DNA from 2 places in the Paenibacillus sp. LjRoot56 genome. Region 1 is predicted to be linked to the other one. Evidence: a T-box and tRNA genes for the amino acid it is inferred to sense, from the RefSeq annotation. Region 1 holds a T-box; the other holds one or more tRNA genes.

Region 1 (9,186 bases):
TAAAGAATGGCTTGAAAATATTTTCACACATATCTCTACACCCATACGTGTATCTGAGAATTATACGAGAATTTCATCAGATTTATCTAGTTGTGGTCCTGCTTTTCTAGCTAGCTTTATTCAAGCATTCATTGATGCGGCTGTAGAGGAAACGGGTATTTCTGCAGAAGAAGCTACATTGCTGGCAAGTGAAATGACGTTAGGTACAGGAAAGTTACTTACAACTGGAGGCTTCAACCCTGTTAGCTTACAAAAGCGGGTATCTGTTCCTGGGGGCATTACGGCAGAGGGCTTGCGTATTTTGGAAAAGGAGCTTTGCGGAGTTTTTTCTCAAGTAATTAGTGCTACACATGCGAAATATGAAGAAGACATTGAGAAGGCTGAGCAGCTTTTCACCTTAAAGCAAAAACAGTAGCCTTCCCAATGCATTAGATCTTCATTTCTTAACCAACAACGATATTGACTAATTTACCCTTTACAACAATCAATTTGCGAACGGCCTTTCCGGCGGTCGCTTCTTTGACTTTGTCGAGTTCAAAAGCCATTTTCTCCATCGCTGCTTCATCTGTATCTTTGGAAATCATCACGCGATCAACAATTTTCCCATTGATCTGAACAACGATTTCAACTTCATTATCCACGGTCCATGCTTCATCATAAGCTGGCCATGCTTCGTACGTAATGGATTCTACGCCGCCTAATTTCTCCCAAAGCTCTTCTGCTAAGTGAGGTGCGATCGGGGAAAGCATCTGCACGAAGTTTTTCATCGCTTCCAGTGGCAGGCGCTCTGTTTTATAAGCTTCATTTACGAAAATCATCATTTGACTAATCGCTGTGTTGAAGCGAAGCGCATCGAAATCTTCTGTAATTTTTTTGATCGAACGGTGCCATGTACGTTTAAATGTATCGCTGCCTAGCGTCTCATCTGCGCTAATTTTGGAGTGAACTTGACCATTGTCATCAACGAACAGTCTCCACACGCGATTCAAGAAACGGTAGATTCCGTCTACACCCGTTGTATTCCACGGTTTAGTCGCTTCCAATGGTCCCATGAACATTTCATAAATACGAAGTGTATCTGCACCTTGATCGCTCACGATATCATCTGGATTCACAACATTGCCGCGTGATTTACTCATTTTCTCCATGTTCTCGCCAAGAATCATCCCTTGGTTAACAAGCTTATGGAATGGCTCTTTGGTATGCACAAAACCAAGATCATAAAGCACTTTATGCCAGAAACGTGCGTACAGCAAGTGAAGAACTGCGTGCTCCGCTCCACCAATGTATAGATCAACTGGCAACCATTGCTTTTGCAGCTCATCTGAACAGAAGGCTTGATCATTCTTTGGATCGATGAAACGCAGGTAATACCAGCAGCTTCCCGCCCATTGCGGCATCGTATTCGTCTCACGACGAGCTTTCATACCCGTTTCTGGGTCAATCGTATTCACCCATTCAGAAACGTTAGCAAGCGGTGACTCCCCAGTACCCGACGGTTTGATTTCATCCACTTGTGGAAGCAATAATGGCAGTTGATCCACAGGAACAGGTTTCATGGTGCCATCTTCAAGGTGAAGAATCGGAATCGGCTCACCCCAGTAGCGTTGACGGCTGAACAGCCAATCTCTCAAACGATACGTTACTTTGCCGCGGCCTTTGCTATTTTGCTCCAACCAAGCGATCATGTGGCTAATGCCTTGCTCAATGTTCAATCCATCGATTGGACCGGAATTCACATGCTTGCCGTCGCCTGCATAGGCTTCCTTCTCCACGTCTCCGCCTTGAACCACTTCGATAATTGGCAAATCAAATTGCTTCGCAAATTCCCAGTCACGTTGATCGTGACCTGGAACTGCCATGATCGCCCCAGTACCGTAACCGCCAAGGACATAATCAGCGATCCAGATCGGCACTTTCGTGTCATTAACCGGATTGATCGCATAAGCCCCTGTGAACACACCGGATTTGTCTTTCGCCAAATCTGTACGCTCCAAGTCGCTTTTACGTGAAGCTTTCTCTTGATATTCTTTGATCGCAGCTGATTGCGCTTCAGTTGTGATCTGCGCTACAAGCTCATGTTCCGGCGCTAATACACAATAAGTTGCACCGAAGAGTGTATCTGGACGGGTAGTGAAAACTGTTAAACTTTTCTCCGCATGACCTTCAATCGCGAATTGAACCTCAGCACCAGTCGATTTACCAATCCAGTTACGCTGCATATCTTTAATACTCTCAGACCAATCAAGCTCCTCAAGATCTTCAAGCAAACGCTCCGCATACTCCGTAATTCTCAAAATCCACTGACGCATCGGTTTCCGAATTACTGGATGGTTACCACGTTCACTTAAACCGTCAATGACTTCCTCATTCGCAAGTACCGTTCCAAGTGCCGGACACCAGTTAACAGGAACTTCATCAACATAAGCAAGTCCTTTATTATATAGTTGGATGAAAATCCATTGTGTCCATTTGTAATACTCCGGATCCGTTGTGCTGATCTCCCGATCCCAATCATAGGAGAAGCCAAGTGACTTAATTTGACGGCGGAACGTATCAATGTTTTTCTTCGTAAATTCGCGAGGATCATTCCCTGTGTCTAAGGCATATTGCTCAGCAGGAAGTCCGAACGCATCCCAGCCCATTGGGTGAAGGACATTAAAGCCTCTCATCCGTTTAAAACGGGAAACGATATCTGTCGCTGTGTAGCCTTCTGGATGACCTACGTGCAAGCCAGCTCCTGATGGGTATGGGAACATATCCAAGGCATAGAATTTCGGCTTATCCGAATTTTCCAACACCTTAAATGTTTTCTTCGCATCCCAGTAAGCCTGCCATTTGGGTTCAATCGCTTGTGGATTATAGCCCTGTTGTTCTTTCGTTTCTTTCAATTCCTGTGTCATGACCTTCCATGCCTCCTTAAGTTGCTCACTACTCATGTATGCAAATACGCACAAAAAAACCTCACATCGCTAGCGGATATCGCTAGGGACGAGAGGTATAATTCCCGTGGTACCACCCTAGTTAACACAAGGCGTTCTTCACCTGTGTTCACTCTGCCCCTTAACGCGGGTGAGACGATCCAGCTAGCGCATCTGATCCAGGATCAGGCGGTTCACCTTCTAGCTCCGAGGCGAGTTCTCAAGACTAACATCTGCCGGCTCACACCCTAACTCCGACTCTCTGAAAGATGCTGTACAAGGTACTATTCCTCATCTAAGCTTTCCATACAACTGATTAGCTTTGATTATATGTAAAATAATGCCGCACTGTCAAGCCGATGGCAAATTCCCGTCAGCATTATTTTTTCGCAATAAAGAAAGCGCGCTCTGTCTTCTCAGTTGGTTGCTCCCATGTAAAGTCAGCTGCTTGATGTACCTCACGAAAACCTACCTCGATCAGCATTTGTTCCAGCCACTGCAAGGGATATGCTCTTTGTTCATGCGTCTCATCAATGCGACGGAAGGTTTCCTGTTGGCCGATGTCCTTGACGAAGATCGTTAAATCATGTTCAATCTGAACACGTTCCTCATCTAATTCGCTTGTCCATATGTAAGCAACATCGTCTTCGTTTAGAAAAAAGGGCTGCGATTCTGCATATGCGAACAATTGCTGTGGCGGATGTACATCAAAGAGGAATAACCCACCAGGCTTAAGTCCCGCCCATGTTTGACGGAAAGCATCTACAATGTATTCTTCCTCTAGTAAATAGTTGAGGCTGTCACAAAACGAGATCGCGATATCCACTTCCTCGCCAAGTTCCCATTCGCGTATATCCTGCTGAATCCAACGAATGCCACCGCCGCGAAGCTGACTGGGTTGTTCGCTATACTTCTGCTCAGCGACAGCCAACATATCCTCGGACAGATCTATGCCAGTCACCTGAATACCTTCAGCAGCCAATGGAATCGACAAATTACCTGTTCCGCAACCTAAATCAACGAGCGTTGCAGGCTTTGCACCAAATCGCACGAAACTTTCCTTCACAAATCGAAGCCAGTCTTCATACGGCATGCTGTTCATCAAGCGATCGTACGTGTAGGCGAATTTTTCGTAACTCATCTCAGCCTTGCGTCTCCTCTTGTTTCAGATAGGTCCAATCTGCTTCCTGATAGATGAGCCCATCTTTCATAAGTTTACCTAAGGCACGTTTGAAGGCTGCCTTACTTAGTCCGAATTTATCTTTAATAACATCAGCTTGTGTTTTATCCGAAAATGGCATCGCATTTCCTGGACGTTCACGCAGCACTTCAAGGATGCGATCTGCATCTTCATCGCGTCCTTTTTCCTTAGGAAGCCTCATGGATAGATTAACTCGTCCATCTTCTTCACGGACGAAGGCAATTCTTACATCCACTTGCTCACCTACGCGAAGTAAACGTGTTCGCTCTTGTGGGATGATAAGCCCAATGACGCCATATCCAAGGACACCTGCTTCACAGATGACGAAAGTCCCCATTTGCAGAGGGCGATACACGCGTGCTTTCACCCATTGGTTCGTCCAACTTGAAGGTGCTCGTACACAAAGTGGAGCCAAATCTTCTTCAAGTGCCAACTTAGCGATTAATCGGCCTTGTCGGTCATGTGCAAGCGTAGCAAATACTTTGTCACCTACTTGAGGACGAAGATCCTCAAATTCAGGCACGTGCCGATAAGGCAAAAGCAGATGACGCCCTAGACCCATTTCTAAGAAATAGCCAAATCGCGGATGAATATCAACAACCTCTAAAAGTCCCACCTGACCCATGGTCAGTAGTGGACGTTTCATAGTGGCCATGATTCGATCCTGCGTATCGTGGAATAAGAACACTTCCACTTTATCTCCCGGACTAATTCGATTACCAACGATTTCTGCGTAAGGGAGCAGAAAATCCTGATAACCATCGCTCAGGAAGAAGCCGTTTGGTGGAACTTCCCTTGCTACCTCTAAGGTAACAAGGGATCCTGCTTCCATTCTCATACGCGCTCCACAACTTTAGCATCGGACCAAAGTCTTTCGATGTTATAGTATTCACGGTCATCACGATGGAAAACGTGCAGAACAACATCCCCTAAATCAAGCAGTACCCATCTTGCGGTATCAACGCCTTCAAACCCTCGAATATGAACACCATGTTCGTGTGCTTTTTTACGAGCCTCGCCCGCAATCGCTTGAACTTGTGTTTCCGAATTCCCGTGACAAATCACGAAATAATCAGCGATTAAGGATACGCCTTTCAAATTCAGGCTAACGATATCTGCCGCTTTCTTGTCTTCCGCTGCCTCAACAACGAATGCTAATATTTCTTCTGGGTTTTTACTCATGCAATCATCCTCCATGTCATTAGGTGTGTAGTTGTATTTGTTCCAATAAATCGTTCCGTGTCAGAATTGTTAACGGATAAATGCGCTTTCCTTTGGAAATCAAGAAGTTGATCGTGGAGTCGAAACCAGCAATCAACGCGCGTTCAAGACTCGTCTTTGCCAGTTCACGAATAGTTTCGACTCCTGGAAAATCACGACCTGGCTCCATATAATCCGCCAAGCAAACAATTTTGTCGAGCAGCGTCATCTGTTCTCGACCAGACGTGTGATACCGAATCGCATCTAAAATTTCCTCGTCGTCGATTCCGAATTGCGTCTTCGCGATGAAAGCCCCTGCATGTGAATGCCATAACTCCTTATCGAAAACTAACAAATCTTGCGGTAAATCGTTCTCACGAATAATCTTAGCTTGCTCCCCAGTAGGCCAATACTTGCAATAATCGTGCAAAATCGCTGCAACATCCGCTTTGACCGCATCCCCGCCAAATCGTTCAGCCAGCATAACGCTCGTTTCCATCACACCAAGCGTATGCTGCCAACGCCGCTCCGGCATTTGCTCCTTTACAGCTGCCATGAGGTCTTCACGTTTCATATAAGCCATTCACCTCCATGAATTGCCCAACCTTATCTGGCACAAGATACCTGACAGGATCCCTCTTCAGTCTCAACGCCCGAATAGCTGTCGATGAAATTTCAACGAGGGGCATCGGAACGAGCTTCACTCGGTTTCGTATATGTTCGGGAAGCTGCTTCAAGTCCAGCTCATACCCAGGTCTGGCTAATCCAATAAAATGAATATGCCGCACGATGTCATCAATGCGATGCCACTGCGGCAAATACTGAACCATATCCGCGCCAATAATGTAAGTGAACGCGATGTCCGGATATTGCGATTTCAACAGCTCGATCGTATCGATACTATAAGATACGCCGCCTTTGTTAATTTCGATATCGATAGGACGAAAAAAAGGATTGCCTTCTGCAGCAAGGCAAACCATCTCCCAACGCTGCTGGCTCGTTCCTTTCGGGGCATTAGGTTTATGCGGCGGGACGTTCGCTGGCATGAGCCAAACCTCGTCCAAGCCCCCTTCCACCCTCGCACGTTCAGCTGCGATTAAATGACCGGTATGAATGGGATCGAACGTACCTCCCATAATTCCGACAAGCATACGTCCACCTCATTAGCGCGGCAGTTCAATCTTCTTATTGTCACGCGATTCTTTGTAAAGCACGACGATTTTCCCAATAACCTGAACAAGCTCTGCGCCAGATTTCTCGGATAATTCAGCTCCGACCTCTTGACGGTCTTCTCCACTGTTGTTGAGAACCGTAATTTTGATCAATTCACGAACTTCAATTGCTTCATTGATGTGACGAATCAAATGCTCATTCACGCCACCTTTACCTACTTGAAAAATTGGATCTACATGGTGCGCCAAAGAGCGCAAATATCTTTTTTGTTTGCCTGATAACATTGATGTCCCTCTATTCATTCTTATTCAGTTAACGACTGTTCTACCACCTGTCTCATCGCCGCAACCGGCGCAGGTGTACCCGTCCAATACTCGAAGGCATACGCGCCTTGATAAATAAACATGCCGAGCCCGCCATGAATGCGCGCCCCAACGGCTTCCGCTTCACGAAGAAATCTTGTGATTCGCGGGTTATAAATAAGATCACTAACAAGGTGATGCGGTCGTAGCAGGTGAAGCGGTAAAGGGAGCTCATCAACATTAGGATGCATACCAGCGGAAGTCGTATTCAGTACGAATTCCACATTGTCCACAACGTTCTCCAATTCGCCCATGCCTAAACCAACGGTTTCGGTGAAAGCGCCAATTGTGGCTGCCAATTCGATTGCACGCTCCTTGGTACGATTCGCGATATAAATGCAGCTCGCACCTTCTTTCGCAAGTGCATAAGCAACACCTCTCGCCGCGCCGCCAGCACCAAGTACAAGAACTCGTTTACCTTTGAGCTCGATTCCCGTCTCTTCCTTCAAAGAACGAACATACCCGATCCCATCGGTATTAAAGCCTTTGAGCTTACCATTCTCATTCACAATGGTATTGACTGCGCCAACGATTAAAGCCCCTTCATCGATCTCATCGAGGTAGTTCATGACATCAACTTTATGCGGAATCGTCACATTCACTCCGCGATAACCAAGTGCCCTAATTCCCCGAACTGCCTCGCCAAGCGCTTCTGGCTTCACGTGAAAAGCTGCATATACGCCATTGATGCCCGCTTCCTGAAAAGCACGATTCAACATAATCGGTGAACGAGAATGCCTAATTGGATCCCCGAAAACCCCGTATAAAACTGTATGACTATCGATCGTCCGAAGTTTATCCATGATCTCCCCCATGTTCTCTCCTAAATCAACGACTCCCGTGTAATGACTTTAATACCTTTCGGTGCATGCACAGCAAGCTGAGCACCAGCAAGGCTGTTCACTTTAATCCATCCCAAACCAGAGATCAGCACATCCATCTGTTTCCCCTTCGGAATGTGCAACGGATGTTTGACCAGCTTCGGAAGCTCTTCAAGATCCGCCTGCGCTGGAGGAGTCAGCATAACACCCTTATGTTCTTCATATAACTGATCCGCTCGCTCTAGCTTCGTACGATGAATCTGAATGGCATTTGACGTATATATGGTGAAGGATTGATGCTCACCTTGGATAAAATCAAAACGAACTAACGCACCGAAGAATAAGGTTTGTCCCTCATTAAGTTGAAATACCATTGGTTTCAGCGGTTTGTCTGGCATGAGTGGCGTTAAATCACGCTTCTTCACTACCTCCGTAAGACGATGCTTGTACACAATCCCAGGCGTATCAATAATGAATTTCCCGTCATCCAGAGGGATTTTGACTAGATCAAGTGTAGTTCCCGGATATTGTGACGTCGTTAATTCGGCTTCCAGATCACTGTAATCACTGATCAGACGATTAATGAGCGTCGATTTCCCTACGTTCGTAGCACCAACCACGTACACGTCCATGTTGCCGCGATATTCTTGTACAGCCGAAATAACACGATCGAAACCGATGTTTTTCTTCGCGCTGCAAAGCACGATATCAACAACCTTAAGGTTCTCTTCCTTGACTCTGCGCTGCACCCAGTTAATGATTTTGTTGGCATTCGTCACTTTCGGAAGTAAATCAATTTTGTTAACTACGAGTAGAACGGGATTATTCCCAATAAATCGGGCAAGTGAGCTAATCATACTGCCTTCAAAATCAAAAATATCCACGATCTTCACGACTAACGCCTTCGTTTGACCAACATGTCCTAATAATTTCAGGAAGTCGTCTTGTTGAAGGGTAATACTCGAAGACTCATTATAATGCTTTATCCGATAACAGCGCTGGCAAATCAAAGGTTCCTTCTGCAAAGCAGCCTCTGGAATAAAGCCCAGCTTACTTTTGTCTTCTGTTTGCAGCCCAATGCCGCAACCCGCACAATGTTGTATTGTTTCTGTACTCATGAAACCTCCCTATTTCTTCATCCTTGCTAGAGCCCATTTCTCAATCTGGCGATTCACTTTCGTGAAGAAGCCTTCATCTTTTCTTGAGATAGGTTGAACCAGGATCGTGTATAACCCCATTCGATTGCCGCCAAGCACATCTGTTAGCATTTGATCCCCGATAACAGTAGTCTGTCGCACATTCGTTCCAAGCAACTTCATCGCTTTATGGAAGGAAGCATTCGTCGGTTTTTTGGCACGGTGAATAAACGGAATGCCCAGTGGCTTAGCAAAGGTCGAAACTCTGTTATGGTGGTTATTCGACACAATAACAACTTTGAAGCCGATCTGCTGCAAATGATTCAGCCATTCTATTAACTCAGGTGTCGCATGTGGATCACGTGCACCGAC
Region 2 (9,186 bases), on a different contig from region 1:
ATACTAACAAGTATGCGACGTTTGCGAGGGTAGGCGCAGTATCAGAACGTTTAGGAGGGCAAAGCCATGCGTCAACATGATCAGCAAGAGAACATTCGCCCCATTCATAAACAGCTGGATATGCATTTTGAGAGGGACTGGTTTACCGAGCTGGACAATCGTGTACGTGGAGGAGGTCCTTGGGATGACTGGACCTTATATCAGCTTGCCTACGAATCGGAAGAATCGGGGCTTATTTCTACGTTTGATGATATGCAATGCCTTGCGCATTTAGGGACCTTAGAACCTATGGCGCATCAGATTGATACAGCGAAACGAGTGCTCAACGAGATGCGTGGACGTGCCATTTTGGCCGATGAGGTTGGACTTGGGAAGACCATTGAAGCTGGTTTAATTTTAAAAGAATACATGATCCGCGGGCTTGTCCGTAAAACACTCATCCTTGTACCCGCTTCCCTTGTGCTGCAATGGGTTCGGGAATTGAATACCAAATTCGGCATCCCTGCCGTTGCGCATAAGAAAGCCTACATGTGGCAGCAAGCTGACATCATTGTCGCCTCGATGGACACTGCCAAAAGGGAGCCGCATCGCGAGATTGTGATGGGCCTTGAATACGATATGCTCATCGTCGATGAAGCGCACAAGCTGAAGAATAAGAAAACGACTAACTACACGTTCGTCAACGAGCTGCGCAAAAAATACTGCCTGCTCCTCACAGCTACGCCTGTGCAGAACGATCTCAAAGAGCTTTACAACCTGATTACTCTGCTGAAGCCAGGTCAGCTTGGCGGGCAGAACAGCTTCAAGAGCAACTTCGTTGTTGGCAAACGGACACCGAAGAATGAGATACAGCTGCAGCAAGAGCTTTCTAAGGTGATGATCCGTAACCGTCGAGGAGACGGGGGTGTTCACTATACGAAGCGGATTGTACGTAATATTCCTCTCACACTCTCGGATGATGAGCAGGCGCTCTATGATGGGGTTACGAATTTCGTACGAACACGCTATTCCGAAAGTGGTGGCGATCTCAGCTCCATGCTTTCGATGATTACGCTTCAGCGTGAGGTCTGCAGTTCGCGAGACGCTGTATTTATTACGCTTGTGAATTTATTTAAAAAGACAGCCGAAGACTCGCCAGTACGTCCTAAAATCTGGGAGCTCGTCGAGCTTATTCGCAGCATTAAGTCCAACAGCAAAGCAGAAACGACGATGCGACTTATCCAAGACATCAATGATAAAGTCATTATTTTCACGGAGTATCGGGCATCCCAAGAATATTTATTGAACTATCTTAAGGAACATAAGATTACGGCCGTCCCCTATCGCGGTGGCATGAATCGCGGCAAAAAAGACTGGATGATGGATTTATTCCGAAATCGGGTACAAGTACTTATAGCTACCGAGGCGGGTGGCGAGGGTATTAATCTGCAATTTTGCCACAACATGATCAACTTCGATCTGCCGTGGAACCCAATGCGCGTGGAACAACGGATCGGTCGGGTTCATCGCCTCGGGCAAACGCATGATGTGAACATTTACAACTTATCCACAAGGAATACCATTGAAGAACATATCCTTTCGTTATTGCACGAGAAAATCAATATGTTTGAATTAGTTATTGGGCAGTTGGATACGATTTTGGAGAAAATTGAGAAACGCGGCTCGCTTGAAACATCCCTGTTCCGCATGGTGATGGAAGCCGGCTCCGGCGAGGAAATCCGTCGTAAAATCGATGAGCTCGGACATTCCATCAGCGAAGTAAGAGAAGAGATCGAACAAAATCCGCAATATGGCGCCAAGTTCCAAGATATTCTTGATGCTGTAGGCGGTTCCCAAGGTATGGAGGTGGGCCCATGAATAAACGAAACATCCACTCGTTCGTGATGCGATTTCTGGAAGCCTACGATTGTCAGATTCTAGAGAAAACACCTGCCTCAGTGACGGTTAAGCTCTCTCCCGAGGCAGATCGGGAAATGACGGGCCGACCTTACTATTGGAGCTTCATTGAGCGAACAGGTGCTGCTGCGGAAACAATGACGTATAAATTCGTGATCGATCCCGAGCAAATGAAGCTGGAGACGAAGCCGAAACCCGCTGCTATAACCGCTGTCCAAAGCCCTCCGTCCACTGGCTACGGGCCATCTGGTACAGGCAGTGCTGGTGCTCCTGCAGGTAGTGCGCCGGACAGCATACTCGGCCGTTATTTCGGCTTCGTTCCGACGACCATCACTACACGTGTACCACAAGATGATGTCACTTTCGGCAGCCGACGACTTGACCAGATCTTCGGTATCGTCCGCGAGCGTGGTCGGTTCATACATGTATTCGAAGAACCCTTCCCGACAGGTGCGACGTATCATGCCTCCCTCGTCTACAATACGTGGCTCTGTGTGAACTACAAGGTTGAGCTTCTTTGTGATCGCAAACGTACAGAAATTCATTCCCTTGCGATTCAGCTGGGCACCGGTGAAATTCGCGAGCATTTTCATAAGCAAATGCTAACAAAAAGTCTGTCGCCGAAGCTCCCTGCGAATAGTCACATTTTACCGGATACGATTTCAATTCCGAAGGCCATCAATGCCCTGGAAATGATGCTCGAGCGCAAGGTCAGCACCTACGACCACCGCTGGGCCGATGAAGCGAATGCCCGGCATCGCAGTGAAATCGATCGTGTGGAAGGCTACTACAACGGCCTTTTACTTGCAGCAGAACCTGACAAAAGAGATGAAATCGAAATTCAATGTCGGAATCGCTTGGAAGAGATCGATTGGCAGCATAAGCCACGGATTGCTGTATCCGTCATTAATGGCGGACTATTTCACTTAAATGCGAGCCGAATCGCATCCAGAAACTGACGCAAGTCGCTAAAACCTCGCAAATAACCCGCAACAGGTTCTAACATTCTTTTTAAGGCATACGCATTACAATAGTCACATACACTAAGAGGTTAGCGAGAGGCAGGTGAACGAAGATGAAGTCGTGGACCACTTGGACAGCCACTTGTATTATTTTGTGCAGTATTGGCTTCATGCCCTTACACACTTCAGCTGTTGACAACATAGGCGGGACAAGCCCTACGCAGGCGCAAGTGAAGGAACCTAAAGCAGCAGCTTCAGCACCAGACTTGACGAGTACATCATCATTCGGTTCAACAATCAGTAAGTGGCAGTCGACGCTTGCGAAGGAAGATGGTTTTGCAGGTTGGCTGAACGCACGCTGGAACAGCTATCCACTTGGACCTGGCACCCATGGTTGGGTCGTCATCCTCACCGATCAAGGTCAAGAAGTGGGCTACATGATTGTGCATGCCACCGACTCTGGCGGTTTCCGTTTGACCGAATATGGGACAGGCAAATCTCCGCTCTTTAGTTTAGCTACGTTGTATCGCTCTTTGATACAACAAGAACTCATCCCTTCAGGAACTTTATACGACGATTTTGTGCAAAATGAAACGATCATTGAAGACCGCTTATATATGGATACCCTTACTTCTGTTTGGAAAATCGCCCTGGATGACGAGACCTATTATCTCGACGCCAAATCAGGGGAATTGCTTCCGCTGACGGAGGACCCAACGCCACGCACGGCGTATGATTTGAGTGTCTCAACCGATTTATCGCATGGTACTGCTCAAAGCTTGATACGCCCCCCATTTGATCCCTATGAACGGATGCCTTGGATTAAAGGCACACCCTTGCAAGTGTCAACCTTGCCTGAGCTCAAGATTGCCCTTGAGCAGCAAGGTGATCTAACTTACGTCACGGAGTTGTATGATGGTCAGGTGACGATGCCGTTAACTGTGTTAGGTTATCAACAATGGATATATGGGGATAACTATCTCATACTCGAACATGATGGCCCGCGGTATGTAGGATTGGATGCTTCGCTAGCGCTTGGGAAGATCTATCCGTAATCAGAGGGAACTAAACTGCTATCTGTTTCACAATAAAAAGTGGCTGATCACAAGTAGAAGATTCTACAAGTGACCAGCCACTTTTTGCACATGTAACCACACTCATCATTTTCTCGACTTCGTCCGCCCAAACAACATCCGCGTTGCTAATGGCAGCATCCCAAACCACCGTGTCTGCCAACCCTCACGTTGTTCCTTCATCGATGCCTTGGCTTGTTGACGAACTTCCTTCGGTGTGTCGATATAGGTAACGACTTGTTGGGTTATGTACTTCACAAGATCATCGCTTTTTGCCATACGCCCACCTGCCTTTTACCCTTATTGTTACCAGAGCAACAAGGCTTTAAACTACACGAAGACAGGTGGCGGGCCGCTTACTTATTGCCATTCACCCTGGTCTTCCGCCGCTCTCAGCAATAATTTTATCTGCAAAGGATTTTATCGTGCCACAGCCTAACAGCATCGGCTTATTATCGCATTGCAACAGCAAGGTTTGAGCATTCGTATCCCAGGCATATTGGAAGCCAACATTCATGCTGACGACTGAAATCGTAAATTTGCCTGATGCTGTGTTAGGAATAGCAAACCCCTGCCTCCTGCCTACCTGCTGCAATGCTCTGAATACGGAAGGCGAAATCCCTTTATACATCCATGTGCTACAAGTTGCCATAGGTCTTCTCACCTCTTTCAATTAGGATCATTAAATTGTATGAGGCAAGAGCATAAATCGTGCTTATTTCAATAAAAAGCCTATTTTCGAATCGTTGCAATTGCTTCTAATCTCGTCCAACAAACATAAGCTAGAGTAACTAGAGAGAGAAAGAGGTGTTGGTTTGAATGTGGGAACTAATGCTTGCAACCGAGCAACTTGAAGTTTATATGGATGAAGTCAATCTAAGACTCGAGATCCGATTGAAGTCAGAACGGGATTCTTCCCCTTTAACAATTCGTATGAACCATACAGATTTGACCCAGTTAATCTATACCCTGCTGGAAATCAATCGCAGCTTTCGAGGAGATATTCCTTTTTTTCATACGAAAAAGCTGCCAGGCAAAGCTTAACCGGGCAGCAAAAAAAGCACGATGCACTCCACCACCTTCCAGTGGTTCGGAGCCATCGTGCTTTTTTCTCATCGAATGTAGATCCGATGTTTAGTTTCTGTTGATTCCCGCGATAGAAGCGATGAATCGCAAAATGTATAGGAACAAGTTAATAAAATCAAGATAAATATTCAATGCAGCAAGTGGAACGGCTTCCGCTGCGACACCGTTACGATACTGTGCTACATCATAGAGCACCCAGCCGCTGAAGATCAGAATCCCCACCATGGACCATACCAAATTCATCATGGATCCAAAGTGTAAGAACATGCCGAGCACACTCATTAGTACAAGTCCAATCGTTCCTGCAAATAAGAATCCACCTAAGAAGCTAAAGTCACGTTGGGAGCGGTGAGCATAGAAGGCCAATGAGCCAAAAATCGCTGCCGTTGCAAAAAAAGCACCCGACACCACACTAGCCCCCAGTTGACCGCCGTACGCCATGATGACCGGATATAGCGTTACCCCCGAAATGGCTGTAAATGCGTAGAGAAAGCCGTAGCCAATATTTTTGCCGCGAATACGAATCACGATAGCGGCTACCAGCATCGCGACCTCTGCAATGACGAAAAGCATAACCATGGATGGCGGTACAACCATCGCTCCGATCAATGTTCCAAGAAATGAAACCAATAGGGAAATGGCAAACGTTTGAAGCACATGTGCAAAGCTGCCGGATTGTGTAATCGTAACGGTTCTATCCATCAAATTCAGCTCCTTTAGATATAAAGAAATGTACAATCTATCCTATGTATTATACCTGTAATTCATGAAAACCGCTACAGGGGTACTGTTGGACATGAAAACACCCTTCTCTGAGAAGTCAGAAAAGGGTGTTTCGAGCGATGCGATCAAGAGGACTCGAACCTCCACGGGGGTAAGCCCACACGGACCTGAACCGTGCGCGTCTGCCAATTCCGCCATGATCGCGTTTACAAAATTAATATACCATGTGACGCAAAAGCTCGTCAATGAAACTTTTGTCACTAGGTATAATTTGGTGACCACTTCCTAAACCTAATCCCAAAGGAGGTATGACCTATGAATGAAGAAGAAATCAAAGCACTAGAGCCGAAATATACGGGCAATCAGCGTCATTTGACCGAGGGTGAAGCAGAGGGGATCGTCCATGATCCGAATTTCAAAAACGAAAATGAAGATGACGATCTCTCTGATATCGACGCGCTAGCGGCAGGACTCGGTTATGGTGTGTTCCGCAGAACGTAGCTAAACCAACTGCACAAACGAGGAGGGCTCCTAACCATCAAGCTGGCGAGGGCCCTCTTTTTGCATTTTTAAAAAGCGAAACGTTCTTCGGTGACTTTTCAGTCCAAAAGGTTGCCTTTTCGCACGCACTCAGTCATTTAAGCCGATCTGCACAAAATAAGTGCACTTTCGCATCTTTGCCCGTTACCCCTGCGAATGCGCCGCAGTGCGCTTGCTCATTTCAAGCTCATATAACTGGCCAGAAGCTAGGATAGCTTCATGCACCGTTCTACCAATCAAGTACCCCACCGTCGTTGCTGTACCTGCATAGCGGAATGTGGTTCCTCTGCCCGTAGTCGCAATCAACACGGCATCTGTCGTCGTTCCTGTTGCGATTTGACCACCCACGGTAATATGCAATGACTGCAAAGCGGCAGCTTTCGCTTCCGTCGCGGTAATAACCGCATTTACCATCGCCGCATCCGTCAAATGACCTTCGATGACAATAATCGTATTAATCGTTCCTGGATAGAGCGAAGTGGCTGGTAATATTGCTCCTGCTCGTGCTTTATTCCCCAGCCCGACAGTCACCCATGCAGCAACACGAAGTGATTCGTCCTCATGTACCCCATTTACCGCGTCTACAGGCTGCACACCACGTTCTTCCTCAAGTGGCCATGCTAACTCACTAAATCCAACATCATTCACCCACGCCGCGGTGAGCATCCCAGCTGTATCTTGAGGCTCCAACCTTTCTCGAGCAATAAATGCCTCCATCTCCACCAACGGGTCGGTCTCGTTATACGTCTTGTCCACTTGTCGGTTCATCAACACCCGGTGGTGACCAAAACCACCACCCCACGGAGAGGAATTCAAGGTTCGCAAGGGATTTTCGCTTGTAATCTGCATATATCGTCCGTGTGGCGATACCACTTGCTTCATCCCAACACCAGCAATTAAACTTCTAGTGGAAGTTCCCTCTCTCTCACTCTGCATCATCGGATAGATCATCCGGCGCTATCGTTTCCTGAGGCAACATGAACGCTGGCGGCCTTTCATTCTCATAAGGCTGATACACGTATCCGCGGGCAAGCTTGACGACTCTCCGGTTTTTTTTGCGAATAAGAACCGTCTCATCATCCCAAGCCACAACAATGCCACGTACATCGTTCGCTGGGCTGACATCTCGAATGACACGCAGCAGTGTGCTATCTACGCGATATTGATCCAATTGTTCTTCTGTAATCATCTATGTAGCACCTCCATTATAGGCATGGTTAAAATCATCTATCCTTCCTAAGCATACACCAATTCGAGATTCGATGAAACTTTACATAAATCCACACATCTTCGGTTAACTTAACGAGGACGAGGCACGCGATAAGGCAAAGGCTAACTCATGCCTACCGTAAGGGGGATATTACAATGGAGAAGAGAACGTACTACATCAATGTAGGCACGGGAGAAGTACTCGAAGACAGCACAGCACTTGATTATGAATTCGAAATATCCGCAACAGAAGATGATATCGCCAAGCTGCAGGAGCTTTTTGAGGAAACCGACAATTCGTCTCAAGGCAGCTACGCGACTTCGTGGCTCCCCTGGAAAGTATATTACTCTAACGAAACAAATCAGGAGTATGATTACTATTTAACCGAAGTGTATCGTACGCTGCACCGGCTCGGTTCTGAACAAACGAAGCGCCATATCGAAACCATGAACGTTTTGGAAAATGGCATTTGACCCTAATTTGCTACAAATTAAAAGGCCAAGAATCCCTATGGAATTCATTGGCCTTTTGTCATATATGGTTTATTTAACTTACATGCTCTTTCGAATCATTCGTTTCAAACCAGAAATCAAGGACTTTGCTTGACATCACACGTTTCTTAATATAATCCGATTGTGCAACAGAGAACTGCTGCTCCCACTCGATTGTCAGCTCTGTACAAAGCTTCACGATTGTTAACAACTCAGACCAGGCTACATAGCGCTTATACCAGAAAAATTGAGGGTGTTCAATCATATACGGATACAGGTCATCAAACTCTGTATGTTTACAATCAAGCGCACGTTCAAAGTGAGTCTTTGCTTCCCCTAGCTTTGTCATAAAATAGTCAATGGAACCATTTTCGATACCCATAGATGTCAGCCTCCTCTCTTACCTTGTAATCATTATAAAGGATAAATCGGTTTCAGGGAAGTCATTCTCATGATGTAAAATCAGTCAAAAGTGATCTTCCCGTTTGCAAGTGAAGCAATTCGAGCAAGTGACTCTACGCGAATACCACGTTCACGAATGGATTTACCGCCATTTTGAAAGGATTTCTCAACAACAATTCCGACTCCTACAAGCTCTGCTTCTGCTTTTTCCACAATGCGAATTAGGCCGCGTGCAGCATCCCCGTTGGCGATAAAGTCATCAATCAGTAAGATACGCTCACCATGTCCCAGTAAATGCGAGGACACCATAATATCAGTAACAATTCCTTTGGTAAAAGAAGGAACACGTTCACTATACGTATCTTGATCCATCGTCAACGTCTTCTTGCGACGAGCAAATACCATAGGAACGCCAAGTTGCAAGGCCGTCGTATACGCAATAGGAATACCGGAAGATTCCACAGTTAACACTTTGTCTGGCTTGGTCTCTCTAAACAATCTTGCAAATTCTTTCCCCATCTCCATGATGAGAACAGGATCTACCTGGTGATTCAGGATAGCATCAAGTTTAAGTACTTGATCAGAAGCAACGACGCCGACCTCTAAGATCCGCTGTTTTAATAACTCCATGAAATCGGCCCCCTATAGCTGTCTATTATGAGTAAGTTACCATATTGCTCCCGCCTCTTTCAAGTCCATTTAGAAAATAACAAAAAACACTGAAACTTTTTGGTCTTCTATGGTGTCTATATATATATAAGGATTTCATTCAATTGGAATTCGTTCTAGAATTGCTCACATTT

Evidence for each region. The T-box of region 1 lies ahead of leuS (leucine--tRNA ligase). A T-box ahead of a tRNA ligase gene usually reads a tRNA of that ligase, here a tRNA-Leu.
Region 2: it has a tRNA-Leu gene. The T-box ahead of leuS (leucine--tRNA ligase) is inferred to sense a tRNA for this amino acid. The anticodon was not compared.

The regions. Positions count from the first base shown of each region.
Region 1 is NZ_CAXURV020000002.1:932,036-941,221, reverse strand. Features, by position in the region: gene comER (late competence protein ComER) at 1-415, shown strand, start outside; gene leuS (leucine--tRNA ligase) at 444-2,903, opposite strand; T-box leader at 2,985-3,228, opposite strand; gene ACSQ8O_RS16550 (class I SAM-dependent DNA methyltransferase) at 3,301-4,062, opposite strand; gene ACSQ8O_RS16545 (CvfB family protein) at 4,064-4,960, opposite strand; gene rsfS (ribosome silencing factor) at 4,957-5,304, opposite strand; gene yqeK (bis(5'-nucleosyl)-tetraphosphatase (symmetrical) YqeK) at 5,324-5,896, opposite strand; gene nadD (nicotinate-nucleotide adenylyltransferase) at 5,886-6,473, opposite strand; gene yhbY (ribosome assembly RNA-binding protein YhbY) at 6,486-6,779, opposite strand; gene ACSQ8O_RS16520 (shikimate dehydrogenase) at 6,800-7,660, opposite strand; gene yqeH (ribosome biogenesis GTPase YqeH) at 7,681-8,796, opposite strand; gene ACSQ8O_RS16510 (YqeG family HAD IIIA-type phosphatase) at 8,806-9,186, opposite strand, start outside.
Region 2 is NZ_CAXURV020000001.1:2,925,373-2,934,558, reverse strand. Features, by position in the region: gene ACSQ8O_RS13065 (DEAD/DEAH box helicase) at 67-1,857, shown strand; gene ACSQ8O_RS13060 (YqhG family protein) at 1,854-2,855, shown strand; gene ACSQ8O_RS13055 (hypothetical protein) at 2,972-3,913, shown strand; gene ACSQ8O_RS13050 (YqzE family protein) at 4,019-4,210, opposite strand; gene ACSQ8O_RS13045 (hypothetical protein) at 4,302-4,562, opposite strand; gene ACSQ8O_RS13040 (hypothetical protein) at 4,751-4,975, shown strand; gene ACSQ8O_RS13035 (Bax inhibitor-1/YccA family protein) at 5,066-5,719, opposite strand; tRNA gene ACSQ8O_RS13030 (tRNA-Leu) at 5,861-5,944, opposite strand; gene ACSQ8O_RS13025 (hypothetical protein) at 6,056-6,241, shown strand; gene ACSQ8O_RS13020 (adenosylcobinamide amidohydrolase) at 6,425-7,219, opposite strand; gene ACSQ8O_RS13015 (hypothetical protein) at 7,206-7,469, opposite strand; gene ACSQ8O_RS13010 (hypothetical protein) at 7,646-7,963, shown strand; gene ACSQ8O_RS13005 (hypothetical protein) at 8,037-8,363, opposite strand; gene ACSQ8O_RS13000 (xanthine phosphoribosyltransferase) at 8,444-9,013, opposite strand.